4 regions of the Comamonas faecalis genome follow, and region 3 is predicted to be linked to each of the others. Evidence: predicted binding sites of a transcription regulator. Region 3 holds the regulator's gene; each other region holds the start of a gene.
The links. Region 3 encodes sigma-54, which starts transcription at its own class of promoters, with help from an activator protein. Its sites were predicted from a motif close to TGGCANGNAANCTGCTTT; they were not measured.
Positions count from the first base shown of each region.

Region 1 (7,594 bases), on a different contig from region 3:
CTCCCAGCCCTTGGGCACCTTGATGCCGTAGCGCGCCAGGTCGTTGAACAGGGCGGTGCCGTTCTGCTCGGCGTAGATCTCCCAGGCTTCCTTCCAGCTCATCACGCGCTTGGGCAGCATGTAGTCCATCATCATGGCCACCAGGGTCAGCACGCGGTAGCCGCGCCAGAACCACTTGTCCAGCCAGGCCTGCACTAGGGCCAAGTTGTCCGGATCCTGCTCCAGGATGAACTTGATGATCTCCAGGCCCAGCGTCATGTGGCGCGACTCGTCGGACTGCGCCGAGAAGCCGAACGCCATCGCGCCCATGTCGCCGTTGTAGGCCGCGCCCGAGATGAAGGGCACGAACAGCAGGTTGGTGAGCACGTATTCGAATGCGAAGCCGATGGCGACCATGAACTCGAACGGGCCGGAGGTCAGTGCATCGTCGAAGAACGATTTCGGAACACTCAGGAACCACACGCGGTCGTGCTGGTGGTGCCAGTTCTGGAAGCCGTTGTAGTGCTTGTTGTAGTTGGACAGGCTGTGGATCTGCGTCTGCGCGTGGCGGATCTCGTCCAGGCTCTGCATCAGGCAGGCCACGCGCGGGCCGGCGCCGGGGAACTCGCGGCCCATGCGGGCAAAGCCGCGGTGCGCCATGTATTCGTTGGGCGTGATGCCGGTCAGGAACAGCTTGAGCGTGTTGATGTAGCGCGCATCGGTCACGCCCAGGTGGCCGTTGTTCTGCGTGAAGGCGTCGATGATGGCGTAGAGCTTGCGCTCCTTCTCGGCCTGGTACTTCCAGTACGAGTCCATCGTCATGCGGAACGGATCCTCGAACTTGTCCCAGTCGTGGATCTTGATGCCTTCGTACTCCACCTGCGGGTAGGCGTCCTTTACGGACTGATAGGTGGGCGTCCAGGCCAGGTCGCGCGTCATGAGGTTGTAGCGCTCTTTCAGGCCGAGTTTCTTGGTGACTTTCATGTCCATGGTGGGTGTCTCCTGTCGTCGTCTGTCTATGGACGTGGGGGGGTTTACTGGTGCCAGGCGAGGGTGAATTCGTCGTCGGTCTCGTCGACGTTGCCGCTCATGGTGATCAGGTGGACCTGCATCTCCTGCAGGTCGAAGTCGCGGCCGATTTCCTGCTCGATCGTGCTTTTGCGCACCACCAGGCGGTGGGGCACGTCGATCTTCACCATGGCCGGCTGGTCGCTCAGGACGGCGCCGGGGTTGTCGGCCAGGATGGCGCTGACGATGGCGCGCGATTCCTCGTTTTTCTGAAAGGCGATGAATACGTTGGACATGGCTGTCTCCTGATGCGGGGGTTGTGTGGGCGCTCAGGCGCCGATGGCCAGACCGGCCTTGTTCATGCGCGCATCGACGGCGGCCACCGTGCGCTCAAGCGCTGCTGCGCCATCCGCGCCCAGTGCCAGTTCGGCCACCGGCGCCAGGGCCTCCTGCACGCGGGCGCGCCAGTGGGCGTACCAGCCGGACAGCAGCGCCTTGTTCTCGGCGCTCTCGGCCGCCGCGGCCTTGATAACGGCGTCGACCCATTTGTTCGCCTCCTGGCTCCACTCGGCCTGGAAGCGCGTGAGCATGGACACCGTGGGCCCTGCCTGCTCGGAAATGACCTGATCGACCTCCTTGTAGGCCAGGCCGAACAGAATCCCGTCCAGCGCCACGTTCTGCGCCACGTACAGCTCGAACCAGTCCTTCATCACCCAGGTGTCTTCCACCAGGCGGCGCAGGCTCTGCCAGGCAGGCGCCTCCAGCCAGGCCTGCTTGCCGGCCTCCAGCTCGCCCTGGCTGCCCAGCAGCAGACCCAGGCGGGTGAGGTACTGGGCAATGCCCAGCTGATCCATGCCCGCGTACAGGCAGGGCTGGGTGATGGCAGTGCCGTAGCCGTAGGCGCACTGGTAGGCGCCGTTCATGTTCGCGCCCCAGGCCACGTGGCGCAGCGGCAGGTAGAAGTCCAGCGCGGTGCGGCGAGCGGTGTCATCAAAGCGATCGGCCAGGCCGCGCTCCTCGACGAAGGCGAAGTCCGCCTCGGCCACCTCCTGCATGCGGGCGCGCGCCTGGGTGTAGGTGCCGTAGTAGAACTGGCGCGGATCCTTGAGCGCATACCAGTCCTTCATCACCAGGCGGGTGCGGCTGGGATCGAACAGCTCATGCTCCGGATCCCAGGTGGGGCGGTAGTGGAAGTTGTGCGTGGGCTGCACATCCATCGTGCCTTCGAGGTAGCGCGACGCGGGCTTGTCGGTGCCGAGGCGCTCGGCGATGTGGTTGTAGGTCTGGCGCAGCGGCGTGATGCTGACGGTGCGCAGGTCGATTTGCATGGGGTCGTCTCCTGAGGGTGGTGTTATGAAAGGGTGAAGTGCAGCCCGTCAGGGCTTGTTGCGAAAGTGCTGCTCGCGTGCGGCGCGCAGGCTCCAGTCCCACTCGTGCGCAGCGCTGCCCTGCTCCTGCTCGGGCAGCGCGCCGTGGGTGGGTTGCACGCCCTGGGTAGTACAGAAGTCGTCGAACTCGGCGCGCGGCAGCACCATTTCGACGAACAGGCCGGGCTCGCCGACGGCGAACTCGAACTCGACCATGCCGCTGTCGTGCTCCTGCACGATGCGGATGTAGCGGCGCTCTATGTCCCAGCGCTCATCGGGGGTGATTTGCGTGCTCATGCCAGGAGGTATTGCAGGAGCCGTGCCAGGGCTTCGCGCAAACCGGCATAAATCTCGATAATTTCGGGTAAATACTTAAAAACACCGTCTGCCATTCACCCTGCGGAAACATCCGGCGAGACATTTGGCGACAATGCTGCGCCGCACTATGCGGATTTGATCGAGCCGATTCGGGCGAAATTCATCATTTGATGAATAGAGAACCGTCCGTATTGCGGCAGGGCATGATTTCTCGATAATTTGGAGCATGTCTGCATCCCCATCAATGCCCTCCGACGCCGATCTGCGCCGCCAGATCCAGTTCTCCGCGGCCGACGGGCGCATCTGGCTGGCGGGCCAGCGCATGGTGCTGATGCATGTGGGGTCGCTCGGCCTGCTGCGCCGCGAGCTGATGCGCACGCTGGGGCCGCAGGCAGCGCGCCGGCTGATGATGCGCGCGGGCTATGCATCGGGCGAGCGCGACGCGGCGCTGGCGCGCCAACTGCGCCCGCACGCCGAAGTGTCCGACATGTTCAGCGTGGGGCCACAGCTGCACATGCTCGAAGGCATGGTGCAGGTCACGCCCGCGCAGCTGGAGATCGACCTGGCCAGCGGCCACTTCTACGGCGTATTCGACTGGCAGCATTCCTGGGAGGCGGAGATCCACCTGCGCGACTTCGGCCCGCAAAGCGAACCCGTGTGCTGGACACTGCTGGGCTACGCCTCGGGCTATAGCAGCGGCTTCATGGGCCGCCAGGTGCTGTTCAAGGAAGTGGCTTGCAGCGGCTGCGGCGCCGCGCACTGCCGTATCAAAGGCCGGGTGCTCGACGCCTGGCCCGATGCCGCCGAGATGGCGCGCGACTACGCCCCCGATACTGATGCTCCCCTATCCAACTCCGCCGGCGCCGGTACGCGCAGCCCGCCCACCTGGCCCGCGCCCATAGCCGCGGAAGACCTGCCCGAGCCCCCTGCCGACGCACTGGATCAGCTGATCGGCCGCTCGATCGGCTTCACTGCCGCCACCGAGCTGCTGCGCAAGGCCGCCGGCACGCAGGTCACCGTACTGCTGGATGGCGAGACCGGCGTGGGCAAGGAGCGCTTTGCCCGCGCGTTGCACGCGCTCAGTCAGCGCGCGGCCAAGCCCTTCGTCGCAGTCAACTGCGCGGCGCTGCCCGGGGACCTGGTCGAGTCCGAGCTGTTCGGTACCGAAAAAGGCGCCTACACCGGCGCCGACGCGGCGCGCGCCGGGCGCTTCGAGCGCGCCGACGGCGGTACATTGTTCCTTGACGAGGTGGGCGAGCTGCCGCTGCCCGCGCAGGCCAAGCTGCTGCGCGTGCTGCAGGACGGCCAGGTCGAGCGCCTGGGCAGCACCCAGCCGCGCCAGGTGGACGTGCGCCTGGTCACCGCCACCCACGTCGACTTGCTGGAGGCGGTGCGCGCCGGACGCTTTCGCCAGGATCTGTACTACCGCCTGAATGTCTACCCGATCACGATTCCGCCGCTGCGCGAGCGGACGCAGGACATCGAGTTGTTTGCCCAGCACCTGCTGCAGCGCTTTGCGCGCCAGCACGACAGGCATGTCGAAGGCTTCACCGACCGCGCGCTGCAGGCGCTGCGCGAGTACGCCTGGCCGGGCAATGTGCGCGAAATGGAAAACCTGATCGAGCGCAGCGTCATCCTGACCGACGCGGGCACCAGCGTGGACGCGCCCGCGCTGTTCCCCCAGGCCGCCGTGCAGGCGCCGACGCACACCCTGGCCGCCTCGGGAGGGCTGCAAGCAATCCAGCCACCGGTATGCAATGCCAGTACCGTCGAGCAACTGCTGGCCCAGCCGCTGGACCTGCAGGGGCTGGAGCACCAGCTCATCGAAGCAGCCGTGGCCCGCCACAACGGCAACCTCTCCGCGGCCGCACGCCAATTGGGCCTGACGCGCCCCCAGCTGAGCTACCGCCTGCAGAAACTGCGTGAAAGCTGATCCCATGGCCAAGCGTCCCGTTCCTCACATGCCTTTCGCGCTGCGCACCGCGAGCGACGCACCGGCGCCCTCGCGCACGCTGATCGAGCAGGCCTACACGCAGCTGCGCGACGACATCGTCGAAGGGCGGCTGGCGCCCGGCGAGAAGCTGCGCGTGGAACACCTCAAGGAGCGCTACTCGGTCAGCGCCGGCACGCTGCGCGAGGCCATCACTCGCCTGGCCAGCGACGCGCTGGTCGTCACCGAGGGCCAGCGCGGCTTTCGCGTCGCACCGATCGCGCCCGAGGAGCTCGAAGACATCACCCAGCTGCGCGTGCAGCTGGAAACCGGCGCGCTGCGTCTGTCGATCCGCAGCGGCGGCGCGCCCTGGCGCCAGGCCGTCGAAGAGGCCTGGCAGGCACTGTCGGCCGAGGAGCCGATCGCGCCCGGGCGCAGGCGCCTGTGGGAGCAGCTCAACCTGCGCTTTCACGAGGCGCTGCTGTCGGGCCACGACTCGCCCTGGACGCTGCGCGTGCTGCGCCTGCTGTCGCGCCACAGCGAGCGCTACCGCAGCTACGCCATCCAGCTGCCCGGCAGCATCCGCAACGTGCACGACGAGCACGCCGAAATCTTCACCTACGCGATGGCAGGCCAGGAGGCGCGCGCCGCGCTGGCGCTGGAGGCGCATATCCGCGCCACGCCCGACCTTCTGATCGCCGCGCTGCGCGAAGGGCGAGTCCAACTGCCCGAGGGAGGCTGAATCAGCCCGAACCGCCGGCGTACACTGGCCGCCACCGCACACCCCAGCCATCTCCCCATCCATGCTCCGCACCCCGCCGCTGACCCGACGCCGCCGCTTCATCACGCGGCTGCGCCACTGCGGGCCGCCCAGGCCATGCCGCCCCGCGCGCTTGCATCGTCCCATCTCCCGGAGCAGTGACCATGGCTTTCGTTTTCCGCCCCCGACTTCTCGACGCCCTTCAGGGCTATGACCGCACGCGGCTGATCGCCGACATCGGCGCCGGCCTGACGGTCGCCGTCGTCGCGCTGCCGCTGGCCATGGCGTTCGCCATCGCTTCGGGGCTCAAGCCCGAGGCGGGCATCTTCACCACCATCATCGCCGGCTTTCTCGTCGCGCTGCTGGGCGGCAGCCGCGTGCAGATCGGCGGGCCGGCCGGCGCGTTCATCGTCATCGTCTACGGCATCGTGCAGCAGTACGGCGTGGCCAACCTGATCATTGCCACCGCGCTGTCGGGCGTGCTGCTGTTCGCCATGGGACTGTTTCGCCTGGGCACGCTGGTGCGCTTCATTCCGGTGGCGGTCATCACCGGCTTCACCAACGGCATCGCGGTGCTGATCGCGTTGTCGCAGGTCAAGGACTTCCTGGGGCTGCGCGTGGCGCAAATGCCGGCGGACTTCTTCGGCATCCTGTCCACGGTCTGGCAGCAGCTGCACACGACCAACGGCTGGGCGCTGGGCGTGGCGCTCGCCTCGCTCGCGGTCATCGCCCTCTGGCAGCACTGGATGCCGTCGCTGGGCGCGCGCGCGCCGTTCTCGGGCAAGCTCAATACGGTGCCCGGCGCCATCGTGGCGCTGGCGCTGTCGACCATCGTCGTCGCGCTGTTCAAGCTGCCGGTGGAGACGATAGGCAGCCGCTTTGGCGGCATTCCGGGAGAGCTGCCGGCGTTTGCGCTACCCGATTTTTCATGGGAATCGGCGCGCTTCGTGCTGATGCCGGCGATCACGCTGGCGCTGCTGGGCGCGATCGAGTCGCTGCTGTGCGCGCGCGTGGCCGACGGCATCATCGGCGACCGCCACGACCCCAACCAGGAGCTGATGGCCCAGGGCATTGCCAACTTCGTCGTGCCGTTTCTGGGCGGCATGCCGGCCACCGGCACGATTGCGCGCACCGTCACCAACGTCAAGAGCGGCGCCACCAGCCCGGTGGCGGGCATGGTGCATGCGGTGGTGCTTCTGGCCGTCATCCTGGTGGCCGCGCCGCTGGCCAGCTCGATTCCGCTGGCGTGCCTGGCCGCCATCCTGCTGCACGTGGCCTGGAACATGGGCGAGTGGCGCGCCTTCGTGCACCTGCGCCGCTACCGCGGCACCTACCGCGCCACGCTGCTGGCGGTGTTCTTGCTGACCGTGGTGTTCGACCTGACGGTAGCGGTGCAGGTTGGCATTCTGGCCGCCTGCGCCACCTTCATCTACCGCATGGCCGCGCTGACGCGCGCCGAGCCGCTGGCGCTGGCCGACGCGCCGCCCGGCGTCGCCGCCTGGCGCATGTCCGGCGCGCTGTTCTTCGGCTCGGCCACCGCGCTGGAGACGGTGCAGGACGCACTGCCCGCCCCCCATGCCGGCACCGGCGCGCTGGTGCTCGACCTGGGCGGGGTGATCTACATGGACTCGACCGGCGCGGGCACGCTGCAGACCCTGCTGCAGGCCTGCCGCCAGCGCGGCCTGCAGGTGCATCTGGCGGCGCTTGCCGGCCAGCCGCTGGACATGGCGCGGCGCATCGGCCTGCTGGAGGCCGGCGGCGCCGCGCTGCACGCCGACCTGGCCGCGGCCCTGGCGGCGGCGCCAGGCGCGAAAGCCTGAACAGCGCCGGTCAGCGCCGCGCCTGCTGGTACAGCCCCATCACGCGCGGTACGTTGCGCTCCAGCTCGCGGATGCGCTCGGGGCCGCTCGGGTGGGTCGACAGAAAGCTGGCACCGCCGCTGCCCGTCACCTCGCCCATCTTGCGCCACAGCGTGACCGCGGCCTGCGGGTTGTAGCCGGCGCGCGCGGCCAGCTCCAGGCCGACCAGGTCGGCCTCGCTCTCGTCGGAGCGGCTGTACTGCAGCGACAGCAGCTGCGTGCCCAGGTTGGCCGCTGCGTTGCCCAGGTCGCCCAGGCCCAGCAGCTGCGCGCCGATCGACAGACCCAGGCTGGTCGCCTGCGTCTTGGCCAGGCGCGAGCGCGCATGCTCGCGCAGCGCGTGCGCCATTTCGTGGCCCATGATCATCGCGAT
Region 1 is NZ_BAABBP010000024.1:44,521-52,114, reverse strand. It holds gene ABD767_RS12755 (YHS domain-containing protein) at 1-969, opposite strand, end outside; gene ABD767_RS12750 (MmoB/DmpM family protein) at 1,014-1,283, opposite strand; gene ABD767_RS12745 (ferritin family protein) at 1,317-2,315, opposite strand; gene ABD767_RS12740 (phenol hydroxylase subunit) at 2,364-2,651, opposite strand; gene ABD767_RS12735 (sigma 54-interacting transcriptional regulator) at 2,917-4,605, shown strand; gene ABD767_RS12730 (GntR family transcriptional regulator) at 4,610-5,344, shown strand; gene ABD767_RS12725 (SulP family inorganic anion transporter) at 5,527-7,182, shown strand; gene ABD767_RS12720 (M48 family metalloprotease) at 7,193-7,594, opposite strand, start outside.
Region 1: a site for sigma-54 is predicted at 2,662-2,679, ahead of ABD767_RS12740 (phenol hydroxylase subunit). Genes of this name have one in related genera too.

Region 2 (7,594 bases), on a different contig from region 3:
GAGCCAGGCGCGCGTGGAGGTGGACGGCCAGGCCGTCGGCCGGATCGGCCCCGGCCTGCTGGTGCTGGTGTGCGCCGAGCAGGGCGACACCGAGGCCGAGGCCGACAGGCTGCTGGCCAAGGTGCTCAAGCTGCGCATCTTTGCCGACGACGCCGGCAAGATGAACCGCAGCGTGCAGGATCTGGACGGGCAGGGAGCGTGCGGCGGCCTGCTCATCGTCAGCCAGTTCACCCTGGCCGCCGACACGCGCAGCGGCAATCGCCCCGGCTTCAGCCAGGCGGCGGCGCCAGCCGAGGGCGAGCGCCTGTACGACCACTTCGTGACCCGGGCGCGCGCCGCGCACCCGCAGGTGGCCACCGGGCGCTTTGGCGCCGACATGCAGGTGCACCTGGTCAACGACGGGCCGGTGACGATACCGCTGCGCATTGCGCCGGCGGGCGGCGATTGACCCTCGGGAAAATAGCCCCATGCGGTTTGCCACCAGGAAGAAAAGGCATTCCCCATCGGAAGTCTGACCTTGCCCTCGCGTTGCGCCCATCCCCTTCTTTGCTTGTTTGACCCATGGTTGCAACCTTCATCGTCGGCATGCTGTGCACGCACTTGCTGTGCTTTGCCGTCATGTTCTGGCTCATCAGCACGCGCCTGCAGGGCGACAAACTGGGCATGGGTGCGTTTGCCGCCGGCAACGCCATGCTGGGCTTCGCCTATGTGCTGCAACTGCTGGGCGGGCCGCCGGGCTGGAACGCGGCGAGCGCGCTCAACCACACGCTGACCCTGTGCGTGCCCCTGGTGTACGTGGTCGGCGGACTGCGGTTCTTTGGCCGCGCGGCGCCTTTGCTCCGGCCGCTGCTGTGGTGGGCGCTGGCCTATACGGCGGCGCAGGTGCTGGTGCAGTGGCTGGCGGGGCCGGTGGCGCGCTACGCCATGCTGTCGTTCGTCTCGGCGCTGGCGTTTCTCGCCATGACCGCGGCCGTGGTGCAGGCCATGCGTGGCGTCGCCCGGGATTTGCGGGTGGAGATGGGCCTGTTTGCGCTGCTGATTGGCGGGCTGTGTCTGCTCAACGTCGCCAAGGGTGTGCTGGTGGCCCGGGACGGGCTGCAGGCGCTGGACATGGGCCAGCGCCTACAGATCGTGTTCTACGTCTACATGACTTTTCTGGCCACGGTGCTGGCGCCATCGATGATCTGGCTGGTGCTGCGCCGCCTGACCGATGCGCTGCGCGATGCGGCGGGACGCGATCCGCTCACCCAGTTGCTCAACCGGCGCGGCCTGCTGGCCGGGCTGCAGGGGCATTTCAGCGCACGCGCCGCCGGGCATGTGCGGCTGCTGTTGCTGGACATCGACCATTTCAAGCGCATCAACGACACCCATGGCCACCAGGCCGGCGACCAGGTGCTGTGCCACGTGGCCGAGGCGCTGCGCCAGACGCTGCGCCATGGCGACCTGGCCAGCCGCACCGGCGGGGAGGAGTTCGTCGTCGTCTGCGCCGATGCGGACGACGCAGGCGTGATGCGCCTGGCCGAGCGGCTGCGCGTGGCCATCGCGCAGCAGGCCGTTTCACGATCGGGGGCGCAAGGGCCGCTGCGCTGCACCGTGACCATCGGGATCTCGCAGGTCTTGCGCGGCGTGGATGGGGTGGAGGCCGCCCTGCAGGAGGCCGATGCCGCGCTCTACCGGGGCAAGAAGGCAGGGCGCAACCGGATCGAGTGGGCGCATGGCGGGGCGCTGCAGCAGGCCGCGCCTTCGCCGGCCGTCATTGCTTGATTCCATTTCTATATCAACCGATTACTTTGTCGGCTTCGCTTGTCGTGCTACAGCACTGTCTGCGCTTCACCTTCGCGTACTCGATCGATATAGAAATGGAATGAGAGGTCGGGAAGAGATTCACCATGCCCGCTTTGCACGCCCAGACACTCCCACTCATCGTTGCAAATGCTCGCCATGGCCCGAGCTATTGCACTGCGTTTTGCCCTTGCAGGGCGCAGGCCAGCCAGAGGCTGACCTTCTTCGTGCCGTCCAGCAGTGTGCAGGCACTGTTGGAGCCGCAGCACTCAGCCTCGATTGGGTGCGTTTTGGTGCGCCTCTCGGGCACGGCCGACTTATTCTCAGCCCCTGAGGAAGAACAGCACCGTCATCACCAGCCCGATGCCGACGATGCTCCAGCGCAGCACCGCCGGCGGCAGCCGGCGCGCGCCGCGCGCGCCCAGGTAGCCGCCCAGGGTGGCGGCGACCATCATGATCAGCGCCTCCTTCCACTGCACGATGCCGCCGGCGGCGTAGATGGCGACCGCAATCGCGGTGAGCAGCGTGGAGACCAGGTTCTTGATCGCGTTCATCGCGTTCAGCCGCGTCTGCCCGAGCAGGCCGAACAGCGCCAGCATCAGAATGCCCATGCCGCCGTTGAAGTAGCCGCCATAGCCCGACACGAGCAGCAGGCCGGCGACGGCCCTGGCGCGCGACGGATGTGCATTGGCGCTGCGCTGGCGCGTGGCCCATTGGCGCAGCTGCGGGCCGAAGGCGAACATGGCCGTGGCCAGCAGCAGCAGCCAGGGGATCAGGCGGTTGAACGCCTTGTCCGACGTGACCAGCAGCAGCGCCGCGCCGAGCACGCCGCCGACCAGCGAGATCAGCACCACTGCGCGCAGTGTCAGGCCGGGCGCGGGCTCCATGTCCTCGCGCGATCCGAAGATGCTGGCCACGTAGCCGGGCAGCAGCGCCACGGTGCCGGTGGCGTTGGCCACTACCGGTGGCACGCCGACGAAGATCAGCGCCGGCAGCGTCAGAAAGCTGCCGCCGCCGGCAACCGCGTTGAGCGTGCCGGCAAAAAACGCGGCGACCAGGAGGAGGGTGGTTTCAAGCATCTGCCGATGGTAAGAGCCCGCATGGGCGCGATTGGCGTTGCCGGGGTTGCAACTGCTTTGCCCGCGTCCGGGGCCTGACGTCACTGCATATAAGGATCGGCAAACCCCAGTTCCTGCAGGATGGCGCTCTCGTAGGCTTCCATCTCCTGCGCATCCTGTTCGCTGGTTTCGTGGTCCCAGCCCTGGGCGTGCAGCGCGCCGTGCACCAGCAGGTGGGCGTAGTGCTCTTCCAGCGTCTTGTTCTGCTCGCGCGCCTCGCGTTCGACCACGGGGGCGCACAGCACCAGGTCGGCCAGCACGGTGGGCTCCTGCTGGTAGTCGAAGGTCAGCACGTTGGTGGCGTAGTCCTTGTGGCGAAAGTCGTGGTTGAGCCGACGGCCTTCTTCCTCGCCGACGATGCGCACCGTGATCTCGGCGTCGACGGCCAGGGCGTGGCGTATCCAGCGCGCTACCTTGTGGCGCGCCAGCACGGAGCGGTGGGCGCCAGCGTCGCGGGCGAACTGCAGCGACAGCGCAAGCTGGCTCAATCGGGTGGCCATGGCGCTTTCCTTTCAGTCGGCGCCGCGGCGGCTGCGCTGCGCGTCGTAGGCGTCGACGATGCGCGCGACCAGCGGGTGGCGCACCACGTCGGCGCTGGTGAAGCGCGTCGTGGCAATGCCCTGCACGCGCTTCAAGACGCGCTCGGCGTCGACCAGGCCGCTGAGCGCTCCCTTGGGCAGGTCGACCTGGCTGACGTCGCCGGTGACCACGGCGCGGCTGCCAAAGCCGATGCGGGTCAAGAACATCTTCATTTGCTCTGGCGTGGTGTTCTGCGCCTCGTCCAGGATGACGAAGGCGTTGTTCAGCGTGCGGCCGCGCATGAAGGCCAGCGGGGCGATCTCCAGCGCGTTGCGCTCGAAGGCCTTTTGCACCTTGTCGAAGCCCATCAGCTCGTACAGCGCGTCGTACAGCGGGCGCAGATAGGGGTCGACCTTCTGCGTCAGGTCGCCGGGCAGAAAGCCCAGGCGCTCGCCGGCTTCGACGGCCGGGCGCGTGAGCACGATGCGCTGCACGGCGCTTCTCTCCAGCGCATCGACGGCGCAGGCGACGGCGAGATACGTCTTGCCCGTGCCGGCAGGGCCGATGCCGAAGGTGATGTCGTGCGTGGCGATGTTGGCCAGGTAAACGCTCTGGTTGGGCGTGCGCGCGCGCAGGTCGCTGCGGCGGGTGTTGAGCACGATGGCGCCGTCGCCTGCCTCGACCATCTGCGCGTCGCCGGCCAGCATCAGCTGGATCTGTTCGTCGCGTATCGGCCGCTCGGCCATTTCGTACAGCGCCTGCAGCAGTTCCATGGCTTGCTGCGCGCGCGCCTTGGCGCCGTCGACCTTGAACTGCTCGTGGCGGTGGGCGATGCGCACCTGCAGCGCCGCCTCGATGGTGCGCAGGTGGGCGTCGGCCGGGCCGCACAGGTGGGCCAGGCGCTGGTTGTTGTGGGGGGTGAAGTCGTGGCGCAGGATCACGCGGATAATTCCCTGGATAGCTGTTGCAAAAACTGCAACAAAGGACAGGAATGATAGGCAAATTGACAGGAACCCTGCTGGACAAAAGCCCGCCCGAGGTGCTGGTGGACTGCCACGGCGTGGGCTATGAGGTGCTGGTGCCGATGAGCACCTTCTACAACCTGCCCGGCGTGGGCGAGGCGGTGAGCCTGCTGACCCAGTTCATCGTGCGCGAGGATGCGCAGATTTTGTACGGCTTTGCCACCGCACCCGAGCGCCAGACGTTTCGCGAGCTGATCAAGGTCAGCGGCGTGGGCCCGCGCACCGCGCTGGCCATTCTGTCGGGCATTGGCGTATCCGATCTGGCGCAGGCGGTGACGCTGCAGGAGGGCGCGCGCCTGGTCAAGGTGCCGGGCATCGGCAAGAAGACCGCCGAGCGGCTGCTGCTCGAACTCAAGGGCAAGCTGGGCGCCGACATTGGCGTGCGCCCCCAGGTGGCGAGCGAAGCGCAGGCGGACATCCTGCAGGCGCTCTTGGCGCTGGGCTACAACGACAAGGAGGCGGCCGCCGCGCTCAAGGCGCTGCCGGCCGACGTGGGCGTGAGCGAGGGCATCAAGCTGGCGCTCAAGGCGCTGGCAAGGTGAGGGGCTGGCGATGAGCATCCACACCGACGACTTCGCGCCCGCACCCGCCGCTGCGCCCGCGCAGCGCGTCATCTCGGCCAGCGCCGCCGGCGGGCAGGAAGAGGCGCTGGAGCGCGCGCTGCGCCCCAAGCTGCTGGATGAATACGTGGGCCAGGCCAAGGCGCGCGAGCAGCTGGAGATCTTCATCGGCGCGGCGCGCAAGCGCTTCGAGGCGCTCGACCACGTGCTGCTGTTCGGCCCGCCGGGGCTGGGCAAGACGACGCTGTCGCACATCATCGCGCACGAGCTGGGCGTGAACCTGCGCCAGACCAGCGGCCCGGTGCTCGAAAAACCCAAGGATCTGGCGGCGCTGCTCACCAACCTGGAGAGGAACGACGTCCTGTTCATCGACGAGATCCACCGTCTCTCACCCGTGGTCGAGGAAATCCTCTACCCCGCGCTGGAGGACTACCAGATCGACATCATGATCGGCGAGGGGCCGGCGGCGCGCTCGATCAAGCTCGACCTGCAGCCCTTCACGCTGGTCGGCGCGACCACGCGCGCCGGCATGCTCACAAACCCGCTGCGCGACCGCTTCGGCATCGTCGCGCGGCTGGAGTTCTACACGCCCGAGGAACTGGCGCGCATCGTCACGCGCTCCAGCTCCCTGATGCAGGCGCCGATCGACGCCGAAGGCAGCGCCGAGATCGCCCGCCGCTCGCGCGGCACGCCGCGCATCGCCAACCGGCTGCTGCGCCGCGTGCGCGACTACGCCGACGTCAAGGGCGACGGCCGCATCACGCAGGAGATCGCCCAGCGCGCGCTGGCCATGCTCGACGTCGACCCGATGGGCTTCGACGTGATGGACCGCAAGTTCCTGGAGGCGGTGATCCATCGCTTCGACGGCGGGCCGGTGGGGCTGGACAACATCGCCGCCAGCATCGGCGAGGAGGCGGGCACCATCGAGGACGTGATCGAGCCCTATCTGATCCAGCAGGGCTTCATCCAGCGCACCCCGCGCGGACGCGTGGCCACGCTGGCGGCGTTTCGCCACCTGGGGCTGCAGGCGCCGGCCGGGCGCGGCGGGGCGGATCTGTTCGGAGGCTGACGGTACCGCGCCCGTGCCCCATCGTGGTGCACGGGCGCGCCGCCATGCACCACGATGGGCCGCGAACGCACGCCCGCACCGGGCGCGGCCGTTGGCCCCGGCGCCGTGGCCGGTAGTGGCATGGTTGTTGCATTGAAGAAAGCACCTCCTTTTCTTTCAATGGAAACACGGCCATGCCATCCAAGACCCAATCCCTGATCCAAGAGCAAGGCGCGCGCTGGGTTGACCTGCGCTTTACCGACACGCTGGGCAAGGAACACCACGTGACCTTTCCGTCCGAAGCCATGGACGAAGACGCTTTCGAGAGCGGCAAGATGTTCGACGGCTCGTCCATCGTCGGCTGGAAGGGCATCGAGGCGTCCGACATGGTGCTGATGCCCGACGACGGCACCGCCGTGATGGATCCGTTTGCGCAGGAGCCCACGGTGATCGTGCGCAGCGACGTGCTTGAACCCGCGACCATGCAGGGCTACTCGCGCGACCCGCGCTCGATCGCCCGCCGCGCCGAGGTCTATCTGCGCTCCACCGGCATTGCCGACACGGCCTACTTCGGGCCCGAGCCCGAGTTCTTCGTCTTCGACGCGGTGCGCTGGAACGCCCAGATGCAGGGCGTCAGCTACGCGATCGACTCGGCCGAGGGCGCCTGGGCCAGCGCGCAGGCCGACGGCGCCAACAGCGGCCACCGCCCGCGCGTCAAGGGCGGCTACTTTCCGGTGCCGCCGGTGGACTCGCTCAGCGGCGTGCGCACCGCCATGTGCACCGCCATGCAGGCCATGGGCCTGAAGATCGAGGTGCACCACCACGAGGTGGCCACGGCCGGGCAGTGCGAGATCGGCGTTGCGTTCAACACCCTGGTCGCCAAGGCCGACGAGGTGCAGATCCTCAAGTACTGCGTGCACAACGCGGCGCACGCGGCGGGCCGCACCGCCACCTTCATGCCCAAGCCGCTGGTGGGCGACAACGGCTCGGGCATGCATGTGCACCAGTCGTTGTTCAAGGACGGCAAGAACCTGTTCTTCGGCCCGGGCTATGCCGACCTGTCGGAGCTGGCGCTGCACTACATCGGCGGCATCATCCACCACGCCCACGCGCTCAACGCCATCACCAACCCGGGCACCAACTCCTACAAGCGCCTGGTGCCGGGCTACGAGGCGCCGGTGATGCTGGCGTACTCGGCCAACAACCGCTCGGCGTCGATCCGCATTCCGTTCGTCGCCAGCCCCAAGGCCAAGCGCATCGAATGCCGCTTTCCCGACCCGACGGCCAACCCCTATCTGTGCTTTGCGGCGCTGATGATGGCGGGGCTGGATGGCATTCGCCGGCGGCTGCACCCGGGCGACGCGATGAGCAAGAACCTCTACCACCTGCCGCCCGAGGAGGCCGCGAACATTCCGCGCGTGGCGCACAGCCTGGACCAGGCGCTGCTGGCGCTGCAGGCCGACCATCGGTTTCTGCTGGAGGGGGACGTGTTCACCGAGGACATGCTGCAGGCCTATGTGGACTGCAAGATGGAGGAGGTCGATC
Region 2 is NZ_BAABBP010000004.1:88,185-95,778, forward strand. It holds gene dtd (D-aminoacyl-tRNA deacylase) at 1-448, shown strand, start outside; gene ABD767_RS03660 (diguanylate cyclase) at 562-1,764, shown strand; gene ABD767_RS03665 (TSUP family transporter) at 2,106-2,861, opposite strand; gene ybeY (rRNA maturation RNase YbeY) at 2,942-3,400, opposite strand; gene ABD767_RS03675 (PhoH family protein) at 3,413-4,360, opposite strand; gene ruvA (Holliday junction branch migration protein RuvA) at 4,411-4,983, shown strand; gene ruvB (Holliday junction branch migration DNA helicase RuvB) at 4,994-6,070, shown strand; gene glnA (type I glutamate--ammonia ligase) at 6,244-7,594, shown strand, end outside.
Region 2: a site for sigma-54 is predicted at 6,187-6,204, ahead of glnA (type I glutamate--ammonia ligase). Genes of this name have one in related genera too.

Region 3 (7,594 bases):
GTCGCGCGTCTGCGGCCTCTTGGCCACGCGCTTCATCAGCCCGTTCAGGCCTTGCAGCGGCACGGCCATGCGCCGCGCCACCCGCGCCGACACCCACAGAAACACCAGCAGCACGGCCAGCAGGCCCACGCCGATCTGCGCCGCGGCGTGCCACAGCGCCTGCTGCATAGGCGCAAGCGATGCCAGCAGCTCGATGTGCGCCCTCTCCTGGCTGCCGGCCACGCCGGCCCAAACCTGCAGATGGTTGCCGACGAAGCGCGCGCCCTGCGCGCCGCCGGGCGGCGGCGCGGCGATCGCCGCGTCCTGCGGCTGGCGCGCGTACTGCGCCAGCACCTTGTGCCCGCCGTCGGTGAGCAGGCGCGCACGCACCACCGCGGGGTTTTTCTCCATGGCCTGCAGCAGACGCTGGGCCTCGTGGGCGTCGCCGAAGTCGAACGCCGCCTGGCTGTTGGTCGCCATCAGCAGCGCCTGCACCTGCAGCGACACCTGCATCTCGCTTCTGACGGTGCGCCACTGCTGCACCAGCATCACCGCGAACACCAGCACGAAGGCCAGCACCCAGGTCAGCGCGAACATGCGCGCCAGCCGCCCGCGGATGGTGCGTGCCTGCAGCCGGGGCAGTCCGCGCTTCATGGCTCCACCACCGTGGCCAGGCGCAGCAGCTGCGCGTTGAAGCCCACGCCCTGCGCGCGCGCCGCCTGCGGGTTGAGCACGATGCGCAGGCGCGCGTCGTCGCGTGCATCGCGCGCCAGCTCCACCATGCCGCCGGCGCGCGCAAAACCGGCCAGATCCGAGACCGTGACCACCGCCGCGCCCGCCAGGGCTTGCAGGGTCTGCGCCAGCTCGGCCTGCTGGCTGCGCGCGATGAAGACGAAGTTGCAACCATTGGCCGGCGCACCCGCGCGCAGCGGCCGCACCAGGATCTGGCGCCCGTCGATGGGCTGGCGCGCCAGGTCTTGCAGCGTGGCGCCAAAGGGGTTGTCGCCCAGCACGCACAGCGTGGCCGGCGCATCGTCGGCCAGGCCCGGCACGTAGACGAAGCGCGGCAGCTTGAGCAGCAGCGCCGCCTTGAGCGCGTATTCCGGCGCCGCCGCCTGCGCATGCGCCAGCGCCGGGCTGCACGCCAGCACCAGCACCCAGCCCCAGGTGCGGGCGCGCTGCAGCAGCCGCAGGTGGAGCATCACAGCCGCCAATCCAGCGTCAGCATCCAGCTGCGCGGCTGCTGCGGCATGTCCCAGAAGGTACGGCTGCCCGCGCCGCCAGCGGCAAGCCAGCGCCTGTCGGTGACGTTGTAGACGTCCAGCCACAGCGTGGCCTTGCCGCCCAGCAGGTGGTGCCAGCCCAGGTGCAGGTCGAGCACACCGCCGCCGGGCGTGCGGCAGCGCTGCGGCGCCTGGGGCGTGCCCACGCACGCGGCCGGAATCTGCAGCGCGGCGTCGGGCGGCGCGACGCGGCCGTTGGTGGTTGCGCTGGCCAGGCGCAGGCGCGGCGTGATGCTGACGCTGCCGCGCCAGCGCAGCGTCGCGCCCAGCTTGAGCTTGTGGCGCGCGACGTAGGGAATCTCGCGCTGCACGCCGTCTTCGTCGACGCGCCCGTGGATCCAGCTGACGCTGCCCCACAGGTCGCCGCTCCAATCCGGGCTCAGGCGAAAGCGCCACTGCCCGGCCAGATCCAGCCCGCTCTGGCGCTGCTGGCCGGCGTTGACGCGGGTCTCCGGCGCGATCAGGTGGGCGCCGTCCGCGACGATGTCGCCCAGCTGCGCCTTGACGATCAAGTCCTTGATGCGGCTGTGGTAGAGGTTGGCCGTCAGGTTCAGCGCCTCGGTGGCGCGCCAGTCCCACACCAGGCTGAGCGTGCTCACTTTCTCGGGGTTGAGGCGCAGGTTGGGAACCCGGAAGTTGTGGCCCCAGTAGTTGCCGTCCTTGTCCTTGCTGCCGTCGAAGCGGCCGAATACGTTCAGGCTCTCGTCGGGCGAGGGTGCGCGAAACGCCTGGCCGTACAAGGCCTTGAGCACATGGCGCTCGCCGGGCTTGTACACCGCGCCCACGCGCGGGTTCAGCGCGCTGCCGTAGGCCGAATGGCGGTCCAGCCGCAGCCCGGCCATGCTCGACCACCGCGCGCTCCAGCGCGCCTGCCACTGGCCGTAGGCCGACAGGTTGTGAAAGTGCGCCTGCTGCGTCGGCAGAGGCAGGCCGGTGTTGGGAAACACCATGCCCTGGTCGCCGGGCGCGCGGCCGGTGTCGTAAGGGCTGGGCAGGCTGCTGGCCTCGATGTCCTGGATGGTCTGCCAGCCCAGGCCCAGTTGCAGTTGGTGCGCGTCGCTCAGGCGCCAGTGCAGGCTTTGCTCGATGCCGGTGCGCTCGCCCAGCACGTAGGAATAGCCGCGTGCAAAGCCGTTGAACACATTGTCGTAATACGCCCGCGGATCGACCTCCAGGCGCGAATGATCCAGGGTCAGCTCGCCGCGCAGCCCGCCACCCCAGTCCTGGTGCCAGTTGGCGTAGACGGTGTCGGACGTGGTGCGCCACTGCGCGCCGCTGTCGTAGCGCGCGGTGGCCGGCGGGTCGCCCGTGCTCGTCAGGCTGTGGAAACGGTAGCGGTACCAGCCCAGCGTCAGCCGGTCGGCCAGGTCGATGCGGCCAAACAGGCTGGCACTGCCCATCGCGCCGGTGTAGTCCTCGCGCGTGGCGGCGGGCAGCACCATGGCGCCCTCGTACACGCCGTCGACCTTGGGGAAATACGTCGGGTAGTAGTCCTGCAGCGGCGCGCGGTCGGCCTGCTGCCAGTGGCCGCCAAAGCTCAGGCCCAGGCCGCCTTCGGTCGTCGTTCCAGTCATGAACGAGCCGCGCCGCGCGCCAAAGCGCCCCGCGCCGGCGCTGGCCCAGCTGCCGGCCTGCTGGCCGCCGTGCTCGGTGATGATGTTGACCACGCCGGCCACCGCGTCGGCGCCGTAGAGCGCGGCCGCGGGGCCGTAGAGCACCTCGACCTGGCGCGCCATGTGCAGGTCCAGGTTGTCGGCCACGGGGAAGTTGCCGCCGCCGGGATGGCCGATGCGCACGCCGTCGAGCAGCACCAGCAGCTTGCCCGGGCCGACGTAGCCCTGCACCGCGAACTGGTTGTACTGCGACGATTTGGTGCCGCGCTGAAAATCCACGCCGGGCAGGTCTTCGAGCAGGTCGGCCAGGTTCTGGTAGCGGCGCTCGCGGATTTGCGCGCGGGTGAAGACCATGACGTGCGCCGGCGTCTGGTCGCGCGTCTCGCTCTGGCGCGAGGCGGTGATCATTGGCGTGGCGATCAGGTCCTGCAGCGACAGCTGCAGCAGTTGGCGCGCCTCCTGCGCATCGTGGCCAGCGCGCGCGGGCTGCGCGGCAAGCGCCACCAGCGCCAGCAGACCTGCCAGCCAGGGGATGCGGGGGCGGTTGCTCATTGCAGCTGCGCCGACTTTTGCAAATCAGGCAGCGCTGGCGCTGACCAGCGCATTGAGCTCGCGCTGCACCACGGCCGGTATTGGCGTGACCCTGCGCTCGCGCGGGTCGATGAAGACGATGCCGGTCTTGCCGCGTGCGATCTCCCGCCCCTGGCGCACCTCGGTCATGCAGTACACCAGGTCGAAGCCGTAGCGGTTGAAATCGGCCGGCTGCATCTGCACGCGCAGCGTCTCGCCGTAGAAGGCCTCGGACTTGTACTGCGCCACCATGTCGCCGACGACGATGGCCGCGCCGCCGACGTCGCCCTCGCGAAAGCCCAGCGAGCGGAAAAAGCGCACGCGCGCCTCGGACACCAGGCTCAGCAGTTGGGCGTTGTCCAGGTGCCCGCCCTGGTTGACGTGGCTGATGTAGACCTGCACCTCGGTGCTGAAGGCAAATCGCTCGGGAAGGTCGAAAAGAATGCGCGCCATGGCGTGAGCGTCCGGAACAAAAGGGACAAGGATAGGCTGCCGCGCCGGCCGTCCTCGCTGGGACGGGGCGTGATAGTGACGTTTTGTAACATTATAGGTGTTTTCTCGGACCACCCATCGGCCCTGCGCAGGACTAGGAGCGTGTTTACGCTCTAAAGCTGCCGGCGCAGCTGGGTTGGCGCGATCTTCAGCGCCTCGCGGTATTTGGCGACGGTGCGCCGCGCGCACTCGATGCCCTGCTCCTTGAGCAGGTCGGCAATTTTTGCGTCCGACAGCGGCTTGGCCGGGTCTTCCTCGGCGATGAGCTGGCGGATCAGCGCGCGCACCGCGGTGCTCGACGCGCTGCCGCCGCTGTCGGTGCCCAGGCCCGAGCCGAAGAAATACTTGAGCTCGTAGGTGCCTTGGGGCGTCGCCATGTATTTGCCGCCGGTCACGCGCGAGATGGTCGACTCGTGCAGCCCCAGCTCGTCGGCGATCTCGCGCAGCACCAGCGGGCGCATGGCCAGCTCGCCGTGTTCGAAGAAATTCTGCTGGCGCTGCACGATGGCCTGCGACACGCGCAGGATGGTGTCGAAGCGCTGCTGGATGTTCTTGATGAACCAGCGCGCCTCCTGCAGGCGTGACTGCAGCGCCTGCAGGCCTTCGCTGCCGCGGTGCGAGCGCAGCGCCTGGGCATAGGCCTCGTGCACGTGCAGGCGTGGCATGACGGCGGCGTTGAGCTGCGCGGCAAAGCCGCTGCCACGCCGGCGCACGATCACGTCGGGCGTGATGGCGTGGCGGCTCACGTCGGCAAAGCGCCGCCCGGGACGCGGCTCCAGGCGGGCGATCAGCGCCATGGCCTCGCGCAGCGCGCCCTCGTCCGCCTCGCAGGCCTGGCCCAGGCGACGCAGGTCGCGCCGCGCCAGCCAGTCCAGCGGCTGGCGGCAGATGGCCTGGGCCAGCATCAGCGGCCGCGCCTCCTCGTCGTCCTGCGCGCCGGCCAGCAGCGCCCGCAGCTGCAGCTGCAGGCATTCGGCCAGGTCGCGCGCGCCCACGCCGGCAGGCTCCATGGCCTGCAGCAGGCGCAGCGCGACGGTGAAGCAGTGCTCCAGCGCTTCGTGGTTCACGGCCGCGTCGTCGCCGGCCAGCGCGGCGGCCAGCGCCTGGGGATCGTCGTCCAGGTAGCCGTCGTCGTTGAGCGAGCCGATCAGGAACTCCAGCGCCGCACGCGTCGCGGGCTCCAGGTGCAGCGACAGCGCCTGCTGCTGCAGATGCTCGGCCAGCGACTCGTGCGCGCCCACCTGCAGCAGCGCGTCCTCGTCGTCGCCACCGCCGGCGGTGCTGGTCTGGCCGCGCGCGGGCAGCTCGGTGCCGCCTTCGCTGTCGCCGTCGTCGGGCGGCGTCTCGCCCTCCCAGTCGGCGGGCAGCTCCAGGCTGGAGCTATCGGGCGTGCCGCCGTCGGGTGCGTCGCCCTCGGCCGCCGGGCTGCCGTCGTGCGCCGCGTCTTCGCGTGATGCGGCCGCAGGCTCCGGCGCTCCGCCGTCCTCGTGCTCGTCGTCCTGCTCCAGCAGCGGGTTGTCCAGCAGCATCTGCGCCACTTCGCTTTGCAGCTCCAGCGTCGACAGCTGCAGCAGGCGGATCGATTGCTGCAGCTGGGGCGTCAGCGCCAGGTGCTGCGAGACGCGCAGGGACAGCCCGGGCTTCATCACATGCGGAAGTGCTCGCCCAGGTAGACCCGGCGCACTTCGGGGTTGTCGACGATGTCCGACGGCGTGCCCTGCGCCAGCACCTGGCCGTCGCTGATGATGCAGGCGTGGTCGCAGATGCCCAGCGTCTCGCGCACGTTGTGGTCGGTGATCAGGACGCCGATGCCGCGCTCCTTGAGGTAGCCGATGATGCGCTGGATCTCGATCACCGCGATCGGGTCGATGCCGGCGAACGGCTCGTCGAGCAGGATGAAGCGCGGCTGCGTGGCCAGCGCCCGCGCGATCTCCACACGCCGGCGCTCGCCGCCCGACAGCGCCAGTGCCGGCGTGTCGCGCAGGTGCTCCACGCGCAGCTCCTGCAAGAGCCGGGTCAGGCGCTCTTCGATCTCGGTGCGCGCAAGCGCGCGGCCATCGCCGTCTTTTTGCAGCTCCAGCACCGCACGCACGTTGTCCTCGACGTTGAGCTTGCGAAAGATCGACGCCTCCTGTGGCAGGTAGGACAGGCCCAGGCGTGAGCGCCGGTGGATCGGCATGTCGGTCACGTCCTGGCCATCGATGGCGATGCGTCCGCCGTCGGCGCGCACCAGGCCGACGATCATGTAGAACGACGTGGTCTTGCCTGCGCCATTGGGCCCGAGCAGGCCGACGACCTCGCCCTTTTGCACAGTCAATGACACGTCCTTGACGACCTTGCGGCTGCCATAGCTTTTCTGCAGGTGCTGCGCCTGCAGCTGGCTGGGCGCGCCCACCACCGCATCCACGACCGGCGCCGTCACTGCGCGCCCGCCTTGTTGGCGGCCGGCGCCTGGGGCGCGGCGGCAGGCGGTGCGTCGCTGTCCTTGGGCGTGAGCACCGCGCGCACGCGCGTGTCGGTGCCTGCGCCGGCCTTGGCGCCGTCGACGGTGAAGACGTCGGTCAGGTTGTGATAGACGATGACAGCGCCGTGGATCTCGTCGGCCAGCGTGGTGGCGCGGTAGCGGCGCAGCTCGGCCTGGCGCGTGAGCGTGACGTCGTCGGCGCGCGCGTCGTAGGCGATGACCTCGGCCTCGCCCTCGACGAACTCCGGCGGCTGGTTCGCAGCGGTGTCGCGCTTCTGGCGAAAGAACGCGCGCTTGCCCGTGTCGGCGGTCATCGTGCCGTGCTGGTAGCCGTCATCGTCCTGGCGCACCTCCAGGCGCGCGCCGCGCAGCACGATGGTGCCCTTGGTCACGACGACGTTGCCGGTGAACACGCTGACCTGCTTGAGGTCGTCGTGGCGCAGCGCATCGGCCTCGATGTGCATGGGCTTGTTGCGGTCGGCCTTCTCGGCATGCGCCAGCGGCGCGCAGGCCAGCACGAGCGCGGCCAGCAAGGGGGTCAGGATGGTTTTCATAGGCGGCACGAATCTTGCTGGCATTGTAGCGATCCGCGACCCTGAATTCGGCGGCTGGATATGCCCGTCAATACCGTGACGGGAGCGCCAGGCAGAACCCGAGACCGCGGCGCGCCATTCATAAAACGAGCAGCGCCGCAGGCCGCCTGTGCGGGCGGCGCTGCGGCGCGCGGGTGCAGGGAGTGGGCGGGCGGCCGCTCAGGCACCGCGCTTGCGTTCGCGTTCGACCAGCTGGTTGGTGACCTGCACCATGCGCTCGAAGCCGCCGGCCATCGAGCCGTCGGTGTAGTAGCGCCCGGCGACGCCGATGGCCGGCGTGCCCTCGACCTGGTATTCGTCCTGCAGCTGCATCGAGCGCTTGACCTGGCTGGCGGTGCTGAACGAGTTGTAGATCGACTCGAACTTGGCGCGATCCAGCCCCTGCTCCGCCACCCAGGGAAACAGCACGTCGGGCTTGTTCAGCGCCTTGCGCTCGTCCTGCACCGCCTTGAAGACCTTGGCGTTCATCGCGTCGGCCTGGCCCAGTGTCTCCAGCGTGATGAAGATGCGCTGCAGCGGCTCGAAGCTCTTGTTGAAGCCCACGTGCACCATGCGCACGCTGACGTCCTTGGCGACGGTTTTCTTCCAGGCCTCGAAGAT
Region 3 is NZ_BAABBP010000017.1:50,456-58,049, forward strand. It holds gene ABD767_RS10670 (response regulator) at 1-633, opposite strand, end outside; gene ABD767_RS10675 (YfiR family protein) at 630-1,181, opposite strand; gene ABD767_RS10680 (TonB-dependent receptor plug domain-containing protein) at 1,181-3,427, opposite strand; gene ABD767_RS10685 (acyl-CoA thioesterase) at 3,452-3,898, opposite strand; gene ABD767_RS10690 (RNA polymerase factor sigma-54) at 4,051-5,583, opposite strand; gene lptB (LPS export ABC transporter ATP-binding protein) at 5,583-6,359, opposite strand; gene lptA (lipopolysaccharide transport periplasmic protein LptA) at 6,356-6,955, opposite strand; gene ABD767_RS10705 (thiol:disulfide interchange protein DsbA/DsbL) at 7,154-7,594, opposite strand, start outside.

Region 4 (7,594 bases), on a different contig from region 3:
CGATTACGACCCCAGCCTGCCCGAGGTCTGGGCCGACGCCGACCAACTGATCCAGGTCGTGCTCAACATCGCGCGCAACGCGGCGCAGTCCCTGCTGGAGATGCCGCCCGCGCCGGACGGCCAGCCGCCGCGCATCACGGTGCGCTCGCGCGTGTTGCGGCAATTCACCATCGGCACCCAGCGCCACCCGCTGCTGTGCCTGGTCGAGGTGCAGGACAATGGCCCGGGCATCGACGAGGCGCTGCGCGAGACGCTGTTCTACCCGATGGTGATCGGCCGCCGCTCGCAGGGCACCGGCCTGGGCCTGCCGATCGCGCAGTCCATCATGCAGCAGCACGGCGGCTTCATCGAATGCGACAGCCGCCCCGGGCGCACCGTCTTCAAGATACTGGTGCCGTTCGGCCCGCCGCCCGACCACCGCAACCCTGGAGCCGCAACGCATGCCCGCACCTGACCTCGTCTGGATCATCGACGACGACAAATCCATCCGCTGGGTGCTGGAAAAGGCGTTGCAGCAGGCGGGGCTGGCCACGCGCAGCTTCGACAGCGCCGACGCCGTGGTGCAGCAGCCGCCCGGCGCCTGGCCGCAGGCCATCGTCAGCGACATCCGCATGCCGGGCATGGACGGCCTGGCGCTGCTGGAGCACCTGCGCAGCGCCTGCCCCCAGGTGCCGGTGATCATCACGACCGCGCATTCCGACCTGGACAGCGCAATCCAGTCCTACCAGGGCGGCGCTTTCGAATACCTGCCCAAGCCCTTCGACGTGGACGAGGCAGTGGCGCTGGTGCGCCGCGCCGTCGCCCATGCGCGCGAGAGCAGCCCGGCCGCGGCGGTGCGGGCCATCTCGCAGATCGACCGGCTGATCGGCGAGGCGCCGGCGATGCAGGAGGTGTTTCGCACCATCGGGCGGCTGTCGCAGTCCGACATCACGGTGCTGATCAATGGCGAGTCGGGCACCGGCAAGGAGCTGGTGGCGCGCGCGCTGCACCGCCACAGCCCGCGCAGCCAGGGGCCGCTGGTCGCGCTCAACGTCGCGGCCATTCCGCGCGAGCTGATCGAGTCGGAGTTGTTCGGCCATGAGAAGGGCGCGTTCACCGGCGCCACCGCCCAGCGCCAGGGGCGCTTCGAGCAGGCCCACGGCGGCACGCTGTTTCTCGACGAGATCGGCGACATGCCGCTGGACGCCCAGACGCGCCTGCTGCGCGTTCTCTCCGAGGGGAGTTTTCACCGCGTGGGCGGCGTGGCCAGCGTGCGCGCCGACGTGCGCATCATTGCCGCCACGCACCAGAAGCTGGAGGCGCTGGTACGCCAGGGGCGCTTTCGCGAAGACCTGTTCTACCGGCTCAACGTCATCCGCATCCAGCTGCCGGCGCTGCGCGAGCGCCGCGAGGACATCCTGCGGCTGGCCGACTTCTTTCTGCACAAGGCCGCCGCCGAGCTGCACATGGAGCCGCGCGTGTTGCTGCCGGCCACGCAGCGCCACCTGGCCCAGCTGCCCTGGCCGGGCAATGTGCGCCAGCTGGAGAACGCCTGCCGCTGGATCACGGTGATGGCCTCCAGCCGTGAGGTGCACGTGGGCGACCTGCCGCCAGAGCTGCTGCACCCGCCCGCCGGCGAGGGCGGCGCAGCAGGTGCCGGCGACGCCACCGGCGCGCTCGCGCAGGACTGGGAGCGCGCGTTGGCGCAATGGGCCACCGACGCGCTGGCCCAGGGCCGCCACGACCTGCTGCAGCAGGCGCTGCCGGCGTTCGAGCGCACGCTGATCGGCGCCGCGCTGCAGCACGCCGCCGGCGGGCGCAGGGACGCGGCCGCGCTGCTGGGCTGGGGGCGCAACACGCTGACGCGCAAGATCCGGGAGCTGGGTCTGGGCGATGCGGCACCCGACGACGTGCCCGACGACGTGCCCCAGGATTGACGTGGCGTTGCCCCGTGCTGGTGCGGGCGCTGCCCCGCCATCGCGCACGCGGGCCGCTCTTTGCACGCTGGCGCACAGGCGCGCACGGGAAGCGCCGGCGCCGCAGAACTGGCATGAATCTCGCTAGGTCGCAAGCACAAGCTTTTGACCACAGGAGAGACCATGCAAGACCGCATCTTCGCCACTCCGGCGCCTGCCCTTTTCACCGGCGCCCCCGCCACCGGGAGGGCCACCCTATGAAAATGGTGACCGCCATCATCAAGCCCTTCAAGCTCGACGAGGTGCGCGAGGCGCTGTCGGACATCGGCGTGCAGGGCATCACGGTGACCGAGGTCAAGGGCTTCGGGCGCCAGAAGGGCCACACCGAGCTGTACCGCGGCGCCGAATACGTCGTCGACTTTCTGCCCAAGGTCAAGATCGAGGCCGCGGTCGACGACGCGCGCGTCGAGCACGTGATCGAGGCGATCGAGGGCGCGGCGCGCACCGGCAAGATCGGCGACGGCAAGATCTTCGTCTCGGAGCTGGCCCAGGTCGTGCGCATCCGCACCGGCGAGGAAGGCGGGGACGCGCTATGAGGATACCGATTGCCTTCGTGCTGCTGTCGCTGGCGTCGCTCGCCCGCGCAGACGACATGCCCGCGCCCCGGCTCGACTCGGGCGACACCGCCTGGATGCTGACCTCCACGCTGCTCGTCATCCTGATGACGATTCCGGGCCTGGCGCTGTTCTACGGCGGCCTGGCGCGCGCCAAGAACATGCTGTCGGTGCTGGTGCAGGTCTTCGTCGTCTTCGCGCTGGTCAGCGTGCTGTGGGCGCTGTTCGGCTACAGCTTCACCTTCAGCGGCGAGGGGCTGTTCCTGGGCGACGCGGGCCGGCTGTTCCTGAAGGGCATCGCGCCCGACACGCTCTCGGCCATGCTGCCGACGGTGCCCGAATACGTGTTCGTCGCCTTCCAGGGCACGTTTGCCGCAATCACCGTCGCGCTGGTCGTCGGCGCGTTCGCCGAGCGCATCCGCTTCTCGGCCGTGCTGGTCTTCTCGGCGCTGTGGTTCGCGCTCAGCTATGTGCCGATGGCGCACATGGTCTGGGGCGGTGGCCTGCTGGGGCGCGACGGCGCGCTGGACTTTGCCGGCGGCACCGTGGTGCACATCAACGCCGGCATGGCGGCGCTGGTGGGCGCGGCCATGGTGGGCAGGCGCATCGGCTTTGGCAAGGAGGCGATGACGCCGCACAGCCTGACGCTGACCATGGTGGGCGCGTCGCTGCTGTGGGTGGGCTGGTTCGGCTTCAACGCCGGTTCGGCCGGTGCGGCCAATGGCACGGCGGGCCTGGCCTTCATCAACACGGTGCTGGCCACGGCCGCGGCCACGCTGTCGTGGATGGTGGGCGACCTGCTGCACAAGGGCAAGGCGTCGATGCTGGGCGCGGCCTCGGGCGCGGTCGCCGGGCTGGTTGCGGTCACGCCGGCGGCGGGCTTCGTCGGGCCGATGGGCGCGCTCGCCATGGGCCTGGTCGTCAGTCCGCTGTGCCTGTGGGGCGTGGGCGGCCTCAAGCGCCTGCTGCGTGTGGATGACGCCTGCGACGTATTCGGCGTACATGGCGTGGGCGGCATTGCCGGCGCCATCCTGACTGGCGTGTTTGCCGCGCCGGTGCTGGGCGGCACCGGCGCTGCGGACTTTGCCATGGCCGCGCAGGTCTGGATCCAGATCAAGGGCGTGCTGCTGACGCTGGTCTGGTCGGGCGCCGCCGCGGCGCTGGCCTTCAAGGTGGCCGACCTGCTGGTCGGCCTGCGCGTGCCCGAGGAGGCCGAGCGCGAGGGGCTGGACATCGCCTCGCACGGCGAGCGCGCGTACAGCAGCTGACGCTGGGAGTCTGTCGGACTACCGGTACGCAAAACGCCGCGGCCAATGGCTGCGGCGTTTTGCTTTCGGTGCCTGCACCAGCGCGGCGCGCGCTCTTGATGCACGAATGCACTGTTTTGGTGCGCGATGCGGCCCGGCGGCGGGCCCATTGCCGGTGCGCCGCCCTGGCGTGGTGCGCCGCGCAGGCCTGGCACGGTCTTTGCAACAGGAATCGGGCAGGGGTGCCGCGGTGGCGGCGCCCGCTGGACACGAGACCTGTTCGCATTTTCAGAAGGCCCGACCATGACCCAGGTGGATCCCCAATCCCGAAGCGCCGGCGCAGCGCAGCCCGTTGCACCGGCCAGCCCCGAAGAAATCCGCACCGCCCACGCGCAGGGCCTGTACGCGCAGGCCGAGCACGACGCCTGCGGCGTCGGCTTTGTTGCGCACATCAAGGGCGTCAAGTCGCATGCCGTCGTCGCCCAGGGCCTGCGCATTCTGAAAAGCCTGGACCACCGCGGCGCCGTGGGCGCCGACCCGCTGATGGGGGACGGCGCGGGCCTGTTGATCCAGATTCCCGACGCCTTTTACCGCGCCGAGATGCACGCGCAGGGCGTGGAACTGCCGCCGCCGGGCGAGTACGGCGTGGGCATGATCTTCTTGCCCAAGGAGGCCGCCTCGCGTGAGGCCTGCATCGATGCGCTGGAGCGCGCGGTGCACGCCGAAGGCCAGGTGCTGCTGGGCTGGCGCGAGGTGCCGGTGGACGACACGCTGGAGATGTCGGACGCGGTGCGTGCAAGCGCGCCGGTGATGCGCCAGGTCTTCATCGGCCGCGGCGCCGACATCCTGGTGCCCGACGCGCTCGAGCGCAAGCTCTACGTGATCCGCAAGACCGCGTCGGCGCGCATCACCGCGCTGGCGCTGACCCACGGCGCCGAGTACTACGTGCCCAGCATGTCGTGCCGCACCGTGATCTACAAGGGCCTGCTGCTGGCCGGCCAGGTCGGGCGCTATTACCTTGATCTGCAGGACGAGCGCGTGGTGTCGGCACTGGCGCTGGTGCACCAGCGTTTCTCGACCAACACCTTCCCCTCGTGGCCGCTGGCCCACCCCTATCGGATGGTGGCGCACAACGGCGAGATCAACACCGTCAAGGGCAACTTCAACTGGATGCGCGCGCGCCAGGGGCAGATGCGCTCGCCGGTGCTGGGCGCGGATCTGCGCAAGCTCTACCCGATCACGCTGGACGGCCAGTCCGACACCGCCACCTTCGACAACACGCTGGAGCTGCTGGTGATGGCCGGCTACCCGCTGGCGCAGGCGGTGATGATGATGATTCCCGAGGCCTGGGAGCAACATACGCTGATGGACGCGCAGCGCCGCGCCTTCTACGAGTACCACGCCGCGATGCTGGAACCCTGGGACGGCCCGGCAGCGATGGTCTTCACCGACGGGCGCCAGATCGGCGCGACGCTGGACAGGAACGGCCTGCGCCCGGCGCGCTTCGTCGTCACCGACGACGACCTGGTCGTGCTCGCGTCCGAGGCCGGCGTGCTGCCGATTCCCGACGAGCGCATCGTGCGCAAGTGGCGGCTGCAGCCCGGGCGCATGTTTCTGATCGACCTGGAGCAGGGCCGCATCGTCGAGGACGACGAGATCAAGAACCTCTACGCGTCGGCGCGCCCCTACCGCCAGTGGATAGACAACGTGCGCATCCGGCTCGACGGCATTGCGGTGGAAGCTGCCGATGCAGAGCCGGCGCTGCCCGCGCCGCTGCTGGACTGCCAGCAGGCCTTCGGCATGAGCCGCGAAGACCTGAAGCTGCTGCTCGCGCCGATGGCGCGCGGCGACGGCGAGGGCATGGGCTCCATGGGCGACGACGCGCCGCTGGCCGTGCTGTCCGAGCGCAGCAAGCCGCTGTACGACTATTTCCGCCAGCTGTTCGCGCAGGTGACCAACCCGCCGATCGACCCGATCCGCGAGGCGGTCGTGATGTCGCTGGTCTCGTTCATCGGCCCGCGCCCGAATCTGCTGGACATCAACGCGGTCAACCCGCCGATTCGCCTGGAAGTGCTGCAGCCGGTGCTGGACTTTGCCGACATGGCGCGGCTGCGCGCGATTGCCAGCCATACCGGCGGCAAGCTGCGCAGCGGCGAGATCGACATCACCTATCCCGCCGCCTGGGGCGCGCAGGGCATCGAGGCGCGGCTGGCCGCACTGTGCTCGCGCGCGGCCGAGGCCATCGAGTCGGGCTGCAACATCCTGATCCTGACCGACCGGCACATGGACCGCGAGCATGTGGCGCTTCCGGCGCTGCTGGCGCTGTCCGCCATCCACCACCACCTGGTGCGCACCGGGCTGCGCACCGCGGCCGGCCTGGTGGTGGAGACCGGCAGCGCCTGGGAGGTGCACCACTTCGCGGTGCTCGCCGGCTACGGCGCCGAGGCGGTCCACCCCTGGCTGGCGCTGCAGACCGTGGCCGACCTGGCGCCCGCGCAGGGCGTGAGCGCGCAAGCGGCGGTGGAGAACTTCACCCACGCGGTCGGCAAGGGCCTGTCCAAGACCATGTCCAAGATGGGCATCAGCACCTATATGTCGTACTGCGGCGCGCAGATCTTCGAGGCCGTCGGCCTTCATGAATCGCTGGTGCGCGCCCACTTTGCCGGCACGACCAGCCAGATCGGCGGCATCGGCATCTTCGACCTGGCCGAGGAAATGCTGCGCAACCACCGGCTCGCGTTTGGCGGCGATGTGCTGCGCGACGGCATGCTGCCCGATGGCGGCGAATACGCCTGGCGCGCGCGCGGCGAGGAGCATATGTGGACGCCCGACGCCATCGCCCTGCTGCAGCACGGCACGCGCGCCGGGCGCTACGAGACCTTCGAGGAGTACGCAGCCATCATCAACGACCAGAGCCGGCGCCACATGACGCTGCGCGGCCTGTTCGAGCTGCGCATCGACCCGGCCAAGGCCATTGCGCTCGATGAGGTCGAGCCCGCGGCCGAGATCGTCAAGCGCTTTGCCTCCGGTGCCATGTCGCTGGGCTCGATCTCGCCCGAGGCGCACACCAACCTGGCGATCGCGATGAACCGCATCGGCGGCAAGAGCAACACCGGCGAGGGCGGCGAAGACCCGGCGCGCTACCAGGGCGAGATGCGCGGCATCTCGATCACCAAGGGCACGCGCCTGTCGCAGGTGCTGGGCGGCGTGGTCGAGGCCGACTACGCGCTGCAGGACGGCGACAGCCTGCGCTCGCGCATCAAGCAAGTGGCGTCCGGGCGCTTTGGCGTGACCACCGGCTACCTGGTGTCGGCCGACCAGATCCAGATCAAGATGGCGCAGGGTGCCAAGCCCGGCGAGGGCGGGCAGCTGCCGGGCAAAAAGGTCTCGCCCTACATCGGGCGGCTGCGCCACTCGATCCCGGGTGTCGGGCTGATCTCGCCGCCGCCGCACCACGACATCTATTCCATCGAAGACCTGGCGCAGCTGATCCACGACCTCAAGAGCGTGAACCCGCGCGCCGACGTCTCGGTCAAGCTGGTATCCGAAGTCGGCGTGGGCACCGTGGCCGCGGGCGTTGCCAAGGCCAAGGCCGACCACATCGTGATCGCCGGCCACGACGGCGGCACCGGCGCCTCGCCCTGGTCGTCGATCAAGCACGCCGGCACGCCCTGGGAGCTGGGCCTGGCCGAGACGCAGCAGACGCTGGTCCTGAACCGCCTGCGCGGGCGCGTGCGCGTGCAGGTGGACGGCCAGCTCAAGACCGGGCGCGACGTCGTCATCGGCGCGCTGCTGGGCGCGGACGAATTCGGCTTTGCCACCGCGCCGCTGGTCGCGT
Region 4 is NZ_BAABBP010000004.1:96,578-104,171, forward strand. It holds gene glnL (nitrogen regulation protein NR(II)) at 1-454, shown strand, start outside; gene ntrC (nitrogen regulation protein NR(I)) at 441-1,916, shown strand; gene glnK (P-II family nitrogen regulator) at 2,153-2,491, shown strand; gene ABD767_RS03710 (ammonium transporter) at 2,488-3,777, shown strand; gene ABD767_RS03715 (glutamate synthase-related protein) at 4,060-7,594, shown strand, end outside.
Region 4: a site for sigma-54 is predicted at 2,026-2,043, ahead of glnK (P-II family nitrogen regulator). Genes of this name have one in related genera too.